2 regions of the Rhodobacter lacus genome follow, and region 2 is predicted to be linked to the other one. Evidence: riboswitches for the same ligand, from Rfam matches in the RefSeq annotation. Region 2 holds a riboswitch; the other holds the start of a gene.
What was found. A riboswitch is a leader RNA that binds a small molecule or an ion and turns the genes downstream of it on or off. The one in region 2 is predicted to bind thiamine pyrophosphate.

Region 1 (4,262 bases), 220 kb from region 2:
CCCCATCGCACCGCGCCCCCTTTTCTAGGACTTCGGTTACGATACGCAGCTCCCGTCTTCGCGCGCGCAAGTCCCACCCGACGTGATCAGCGTGCTTGGTTACGCTCGTCTCATCAGCAACAACAGCGAGACGAACAACATGACTAACCCTTTCAAAAGCACCGAAGTCGCGCGCTTCATCGCCGACCGCGTCGAGGCATTAGCGCATCGCAAAACCCAAAACGAGATCGCCGCCGAGGCGGGCTTCCCCAACGCGAACTTCATCTCGATCCTGAAATCAGGCAAAAGCAAGTTACCACTCGACCGGGTGCCCTCGCTGGCAAAAGCGCTCGAGGTCGATCCGGCGTATCTGATGCGGATCTCGCTTGAGCAGTCGGTGGGTGTGACGGCGGCGAAGGCGATCACCGAGATTTTCGGTTCTCCTGTCACCGCGAGCGAGCGCGCCTGGCTCGATGAATTGCGCGACGCGTCGGGAAACAGCGATCCGCGGATCACGGCACGGGGACGGACAACATTGCGCGGGATCTTCGGCAAGTGACCAATCTCTTCATCACGCCACAGGGACCAATGGGACCATGGGACCAGCTCAGCGAAAACGAGAAGGCATGGATCGAGTTCATCCGGGTAATCAGTGCGGGACGTGACCCGGAAATCACTCCGGCGCGGGTGGGTGCGCTGCGTGCGCTGCTCGACGCGGGATGAGGCGTCGGAACGGAAAAGCTCAGCCATTCCCCGGGGGAGGGGCGCAAGCCCCTCACTCACAGAGTGATCATTCGCGACGAGGGATGTTCAGGTGCGTCGCGAAGCACGCTTGCATATTCGCTTCATGTTCGATCAGATCAGACAGTCGCCAGCGCGTAACGCCGGGACCGACTTTCCGTGCTTTCGGAAAGTCGCCGTTTCTTTTCCACCGATAAATCGTGTCAATGGAGACGCCGTAGCGCGCGGCAACTTCATCGACCTTCAGATAGACTTCGTTTGCTAGCGACTGTGAGCTCAATGAGCTTCTCCGGTGCTGCATTCGGTCGCTGGCGGGCTTCATCTCAGATTGCAGAGAACGGTTACGGCCTTCACCCGCCAACCGCATGCACAGAATCCCCACCTTGAAACTTCACACCAAGCGTGCGCGAAATGTAGCCCAGAACGAGGGCGACGCACTAGTGCGATGAAGCACTTCATAGAAAAATACTTTATTTCAGGGAATTAAGTGGTGCCCAGAGCCGGAATCGAACCAGCGACACGCGGATTTTCAATCCGCTGCTCTACCAACTGAGCTATCTGGGCACTCCGCATCTTGGCTCTCGCCAATCCGCTTTTGGTGGGGGGTTAGTAGACGAGGGCGTGAGGGCTGTCCAGAGGGTTTTGTCGATTTTCTGAAGAATTCAGCGGCCTTTGCACAGGACCAAATCACGCAGGGAAAAGACGCCGTCTCCGGTCTCTCTCAGCCCTCGAAACGCGGGCGGCGCGGCGCTCTCCCGCGCGCCCAGTGCCTGCTTTTCACAGTGCCTGCTTTTCACAAAATTACAAAGCCCGGCCTGAACGGCGCCCACCCAAGGCCGCCCATGCCCGCCGCCCCATGCCCCCGGCGCCGCGCCAGGTTGCCCCCGCCTACTGCTGCATCGCCCTGACATATTCCATGAGCCGCACCAGCCGCAGTGGCGTTGGTGTTTCCACGCCGTCGCCGCTGTCGTAAAGCACCGTCGGCCCCTCCAGCATCGGCGCGAAGGGCGGCATGTTCCCCGCTTCGGCCCCGATCAACTCGCCATGCGCCTTGTGGCCGACGATCTTCGACATCACCCGCGCCTCGGGAAAATTCCCGTCATTCATCATTGTCAGATCCGCGAGCGAAACCGGGCGCAGGTGCAGCTCCTGCGCAATCGGGCCGGGCTCCCCGCCCGTGCCATGGCAGCCCGCGCAATAATCCTGATAATCCTGCGCGGCGGGCGGCAAGCCTTGCGCAAGCGGCGCACAGGCCGCGAGCCCGGCCAGCACCAGCGCGAAAACCGTCAGATCAACACGCATCGTCCCCTCCCTTTGCCCCATCTTCGCACCTCCGCCGCCCCCGCGCCGTGATCGAGCGCAAATCACCTTTTCTCTTGCGCGATGGCGCGTTTTGCCTATGGTCCGGTTCCACCTCGGGGTGCCCGAAAGGCTGAGATGCGCTTGCGCGAACCCGTCGAACCTGAACCGGTTAAGACCGGCGGAGGGAAGGTGCCGGCTCTCCCGGACTGACTCCGCTCGTCAAGCCATTGGAGAGAACGATGAAGAAAACTCTGATGCTTGCGGGTTGCCTTGTCGCTGCGAATGCTGCTTTCGCCGCGGACAAACCCGTGCTCACCGTCTACGCGCCCGATTATTTCACCTCCGAATGGGGGCCCGGTCCGGCGATCGAGGCGGGCTTTGAGGCGCAATGTGGCTGCGATCTGCGCTTCGTTGCGGGCGATGTGCTGCCGCGGCTGCTGCTTGAGGGCGCAACGACCGAGGCGGATGTGGCGATCGGGCTCAACACCGATGTCACCGCGCGCGCGCGTGCAAGCGGGCTTTTCGCGCCCCATGGCGAGGATCTTTCCCGCCTTACCATGCCGGTCACATGGGAGGACGAGACCTTCCTGCCGTTTGACTGGTCCGAAGTCGCTTTCGTCTATGATCGCACCAGGCTTGCCAATCCGCCGCAGTCCTTTGCCGAGCTGCTCGACGCCCCCGCCGATGCCTTCAAGATCGCGATTCAGGATCCGCGCGCCTCGACCTCGGGGCTCGCGCTGCTCCTCTGGGTGAAGCATATCTATGGCGACAAGGCGGGCGAGGCTTGGGCGAAGCTTGCCCCCAAGGTGCTCACCGTGACGCAGGACTGGTCGCAAAGCTACGGGCTTTTCACCGATGGCGAGGCCGATATGGTGCTGAGCTTCACCACATCGCCCGCCTATCACCTGATCGCCGAGGGCGATGACACCAAGGCCGCCGCGATCTTCCCCGAGGGGCATTACTTCTATGCCGAACTCGCCGCGCAATTGAAGGGCTCGAAACACCCCGAACTCGCACAAGCCTTCATGGATTACATCCTCTCAGACGCGTTCCAGGGCATGATCGCAACCGCGAACTGGTCTTATCCGGTGATCGAAAAGCCGGGCTTCCTGCCTGAGGGCTTTGCCGCCCTGCCGCGGCCTCAGACCTCCTATTTCTACCCCGAGGCGGAGGCCGAGGCCTTGCGCGGCCCCGCAGTTGAGGAATGGCGCGCGAATTTCGGCAAATGATCCCGGCAGCACTGGCCGCAGCGCTTGTTGCGGCCCTCGTGCTTGCCCCCCTTGGCGCGGTGATCTTTCGCGCCGGGGGGCTGTCGGCACTCACACCCTCCGACCTTGACGCGCTGATCTTCACGCTTTGGCAGGCCGCGCTCTCCGCGGTGCTCAGTTGCGCGCTGGCGATCCCGCTCGCCCGCGCCTTGCACCGCCGCCGCTTTCCGGGGCGCGGCGCCTTCATCGCGCTTTTGGGGGCGCCGTTTTTATTGCCCACCATCGTGGCGGTGATGGGCCTTTTGGCGATCCTCGGCAGGCGCGGCCTTGTGAACGGGGCGCTTGCCGGCCTCGGGCTGCCCGAGATCTCGCTTTACGGGGCGCAGGGCGTTGTTGTCGCCCATATCTTTCTCAACCTGCCCCTGGCGGCGCGGATGCTGCTTCAGGGCTGGCAGGCGATCCCGGGTGAACGGCTCCGGCTCGCGCTCGCGCTCGGTCTGCCCCCCGCCGCGCAGGCGCGCCATCTGGAACGACCGATGCTGCGCGCGGTGCTGCCGGGCGCCTTTCTCGCGATTTTCCTTGTCTGTGTCAGCTCTTTTGCTGTGGCGCTCACCCTTGGCGGCGGCCCTCGCGCCTCGACACTCGAGGTGGCGATCTATCAGGCCTTCCGCTTTGATGCCGATATGGGGCGCGCGGCCACGCTGTCTTTGGTGCAGATTGCGCTGGCACTTGCCGCGCTCGGCGCGGCCTCGCGGCTGACCCTGCCAAGCACCTTTGGCGCCGGGCTTGACCGCGCCGCCCCCGTTGCGCTGGCCCCCGCGGGGCGTCACCGGCTCAAGGACGGGGCCGTGCTCGCCCTCGCCGGAGCCTTCCTGCTGGCCCCGCTTTTTGCGATCGCTCTGAAAGGCATCGCCGAAATTCCGGCCCTTCCCGCCTCGGTCTGGCAGGCGGCGGCAAATTCGGTCACGGTCGCGCTTGGCGCGACCCTGCTCACGCTCCTGCTCGCGCTCCCGCTCGCGCTCGCCAGCCCGC
Region 2 (4,262 bases):
CTCGACGGGGCGGATCTCCACCTCCGGGTCCAGAAGCCCGGTGGGGCGGATCACCTGTTCGGTGAACACGCCGCCCGTCTGTTCCAGCTCCCATGCGGCCGGGGTGGCGGACACGAACACCGATTGCGGGCGCATCGCGTCCCATTCCTCGAATTTGAGCGGGCGGTTGTCCATGCAGGACGGCAGCCGGAAACCGTGTTCGGCGAGCGTGAACTTGCGCCGGTAGTCGCCCCGATACATGCCGCCGATCTGCGGCACGGTGACGTGGGATTCATCGGCAAAGACAATCGCCGTGTCGGGAATGAATTCAAAAAGGGTCGGGGGCGGCTCGCCCGGGTTGCGCCCCGTCAGATAGCGCGAATAGTTCTCGATGCCGTTGCACACGCCCGTCGCCTCCAGCATCTCGATGTCAAAATTGGTGCGCTGCTCAAGCCGTTGCGCCTCCAGAAGCTTGCCCTCGCCGGTGAGCTGCTTGAGCCGCTGCGCGAGCTCCGAGCGGATCGACTTGATCGCCTGCTGCAGCGTCGGGCGGGGGGTCACGTAGTGGCTGTTCGCGTAGATTCGGATCTGCTCGAAACTGTTCGTCTTCGCGCCGGTGAGCGGGTCGAATTCGGTGATCGCTTCCAGCTCCTCGCCAAAGAAGCTGAATTTCCAGGCGCGGTCTTCAAGGTGGGCGGGCCAAAGGTCGACCGTGTCGCCCTTCACGCGGAAGGCGCCGCGCTGGAAGGCGGCATCGAGGCGCTTGTATTGCTGCGCCACGAGGTCTGCCAGAAATTTGCGCTGATCGTAGAGCCCGCCCACGCTCAGGTCTTGCGTCATCGCCGAATAGGTCTCGACCGAGCCGATGCCATAGATGCAGCTTACCGAGGCAACGATGATCACATCGTCCCGCTCCAGCAGCGCCCGGGTGGCCGAGTGGCGCATCCGGTCGATCTGCTCGTTGATCATCGATTCCTTCTCGATATAGGTGTCGGTGCGCGCAACATAGGCTTCGGGCTGGTAGTAATCATAATAGGAAACGAAGTATTCCACCGCGTTGTCGGGGAAGAAGCCCTTGAATTCTCCGTATAATTGTGCGGCGAGCGTCTTGTTGGGCGCAAGGATGATGGCGGGGCGCTGGGTCTCTTCGATCACTTTCGCCATCGTGTAGGTCTTGCCCGTGCCGGTCGCACCGAGCAGCACCTGATCGCGCTCTCCCGAACGCACCGCGGCCGATAGCTCGGCAATGGCGGTGGGCTGGTCGCCCGCAGGGGAAAACTCGGTCTTCATCACGAAGCGCTTGCCGCCCTCAAGCTTGGGGCGGGTGAGCACATCGGGGCGGTCTACGGGGCGGTTGTCATTGTTGTGGGGCATGGGGCCTCCTCGGGCAGGCCTCAATGTCGGTCCCTTTTCGTTCTCTTTCAAGGCCTTGTCGAAGAGGTTACGAACAGGTTAAGGTAAATGCTCAAATTTGCGATGCATATCAATAGTTTGAGTTGCAATTTCGCTTGAGTTTTTGCGCCGTTTTTTGCATGTTGTCCAGGCAAGCAGCATTGGCTACCGGCCGGGGCACCACCCCACCCCCTCGCTCCCCAAACCCGGCCGGTAGCATCCCTCCCCGCATCCTGACGCTCTGCCGAGTTCGGCACACAATGGTATGCAGCACTTGCGTTTTTGCCGGGAGGCGCTACAACAAGGTGTCAACAAAGAGGGTCCCATGCGCGCGCGTATCTATCAGCCTGCCCGCAACGCCATGCAATCCGGGCAAGCGAAAACGAAACTGTGGTATCTCGATTTCCTTCCGGCCGAGGCGCGGGATCTCGACCCTTTGATGGGCTGGACCGGTTCGGCCGATACGCAAAGCCAGGTGCGGCTGAAGTTCGAGAGCCGTGAGGCGGCGGAGTATTACGCCAAGACCCATGGGATCGACTATACCGTGACGGGCGCACACAAGCGCGCCGTCAATGTGCGTGCCATGGGATATGGTGAGAATTTCCAATCCAACCGCCGCGCGAACTGGACCCATTGAGGCTCCAGATCCGGGTCGGATTGTGGCCCGATCGGGCACATCGAGCACCGGGGCCGGCGGCGGGAATGGATGGTCAGGATATGGGGCGCCCTGAGGGCGCCCTTTGCATATCTGGTGTGCGCGGGCCAAGGGCGGCCCGTCGAGCCAGTCGGATTTTGGCCGAAGCGGAGCAGATTCAGACGGCCAAGGCCAAAGTTGGCGCTGTCGCGCAGGGGCGGGCGGGCCATGTGAACCGCGCATTGCGCAGACGGCACCGGTTGACAACTTCCCCCCCGAAGCGCCATTCTGAAGCCCTCACCCGGGGGGTCTCGACAAGAGGCTGAGATACTGCTGGCCGGCCCCAAGCCGCGCAGCGCAGTGACCCGATGAACCTGATCCAGTTCACACTGGCGTAGGGATGGTGCACTGGCCGCGCGGGCCCCGACCACGTCTTCGTGGGGGGAAGCATCCGATCCCGGCCCTCCCATTCGACGCGGAACTGGGTCTCCAACGCCTTGAGCTCTGGAGGCTCCGACCGATGAAAGACCTGACCCCAACCGTTACCACGGGCCCGCTGCCCGCTTCCCGCCGCGTCTGGCACGCGGGCGAGCACCACCCCGAGATCCGCGTGCCGATGCGCGAGATCGACCTGCACCCCACGGCAGGAGAGCCCCCCGTCACCGTCTACGACAGCTCCGGCCCCTACACGGACCCGGACGCCGAGATCGCGATTGACCGCGGCTTGCCCCGTTTGCGCGCGGCCTGGATTGCCGCAAGGGGCGATACCGAGACCTATCAGGGCCGCGATGTCGAGCCCGCGGATACCGGTTTTGCCGAAGGCGCGCGGCTGACGCCCGAATTCCCGCGCCGCCCGGCGCCGCGCCGGGCCCTGGAGGGGCGTGCGGTGACGCAGATGGCCTATGCCCGGGCCGGGATCATCACGCCCGAAATGGAATTCGTCGCCATCCGCGAAAACCTTGGGCGCAAAGCCGCAAAAGCGGCGCTCGCCCGCGATGGCGAGAGCTTTGGCGCCGAGATCCCGGATTTCATCACGCCCGCATTCGTGCGCGACGAGATCGCGCGGGGGCGGGCGATCATCCCCGCCAATATCAACCACCCCGAGGCCGAACCGATGGTCATCGGGCGCAACTTCCTTGTCAAGATCAACGCCAATATCGGCAATTCTGCCGTCACCTCGTCGATGGCCGAAGAAGTCGAGAAGATGGTCTGGGCCATCCGTTGGGGCGCGGACACGGTGATGGACCTGTCCACGGGCCATAACATCCACAACATTCGTGAATGGATTTTGCGCAATTCCCCGGTGCCCATCGGCACGGTGCCGCTCTATCAGGCGCTGGAGAAAGTGGGCGGCATCGCCGAAGACCTGACCTGGGAGGTGTTTCGCGACACGCTGATCGAGCAGGCCGAGCAGGGGGTGGATTACGTCACCATTCACGCGGGGGTGCGGTTGCACATGATTCCGATGACGGTGGGCCGGGTGACGGGCATTGTTTCGCGCGGGGGCGCGATCATGGCGAAGTGGTGCCTGCACCATCACCGCGAGAGCTTTCTTTACGAGCATTTCGACGAGATCTGCGAGATCGCCCGCGCTTACGACGTGGCGTTCAGCCTTGGCGACGGGCTGCGCCCGGGCTCGATCGCCGATGCCAATGATGCGGCGCAATTCGCCGAGCTGGAAACTCTGGGCGGGCTGAGGCAGATCGCTTGGGCCAAGGATTGCCAGGTGATGATCGAGGGGCCGGGCCATGTGCCGCTGCACAAGATCAAGGAAAACATGGACAAGCAGCTCCGCACCTGCGGCGAGGCGCCCTTTTACACGCTCGGGCCGCTGACCACCGACATTGCACCGGGCTACGACCACATCACCAGCGGCATCGGCGCCGCGATGATCGGATGGTTCGGCACGGCGATGCTGTGCTACGTGACGCCCAAGGAGCACCTTGGGTTGCCCGACCGGGACGACGTGAAAGTCGGGGTGATCACCTACAAGATTGCCGCCCATGCCGCCGATCTGGCGAAGGGGCATCCGGCCGCACGGCTCCGCGACGACGCCCTGAGCCGCGCGCGGTTCGAGTTCCGCTGGGAAGATCAGTTCAACCTGTCGCTCGACCCGGACACGGCGCGGTCGATGCATGATGAAACCCTGCCCAAGGAGGCCCACAAGGTGGCGCATTTCTGCTCCATGTGCGGGCCGAAATTCTGCTCCATGCGCATCAGCCACGACATCCGTGCCGAGGCGCAGCAGGCGGGCATG

Region 1: linked by a shared signal. The riboswitch ahead of ACFSM0_RS04635 (thiamine ABC transporter substrate-binding protein) and the one ahead of thiC (phosphomethylpyrimidine synthase ThiC) in region 2 are both predicted to bind thiamine pyrophosphate.

The regions. Positions count from the first base shown of each region.
Region 1 is NZ_JBHUIX010000004.1:239,232-243,493, forward strand. Features, by position in the region: gene ACFSM0_RS04610 (helix-turn-helix domain-containing protein) at 92-538, shown strand; gene ACFSM0_RS04615 (hypothetical protein) at 535-702, shown strand; gene ACFSM0_RS04620 (helix-turn-helix transcriptional regulator) at 770-1,087, opposite strand; tRNA gene ACFSM0_RS04625 (tRNA-Phe) at 1,209-1,284, opposite strand; gene ACFSM0_RS04630 (c-type cytochrome) at 1,609-2,022, opposite strand; TPP riboswitch at 2,127-2,226, shown strand; gene ACFSM0_RS04635 (thiamine ABC transporter substrate-binding protein) at 2,262-3,251, shown strand; gene ACFSM0_RS04640 (ABC transporter permease family protein) at 3,227-4,262, shown strand, end outside.
Region 2 is NZ_JBHUIX010000004.1:17,327-21,588, reverse strand. Features, by position in the region: gene uvrB (excinuclease ABC subunit UvrB) at 1-1,353, opposite strand, end outside; gene ACFSM0_RS03535 (ETC complex I subunit) at 1,697-2,008, shown strand; TPP riboswitch at 2,298-2,424, shown strand; gene thiC (phosphomethylpyrimidine synthase ThiC) at 2,526-4,262, shown strand, end outside.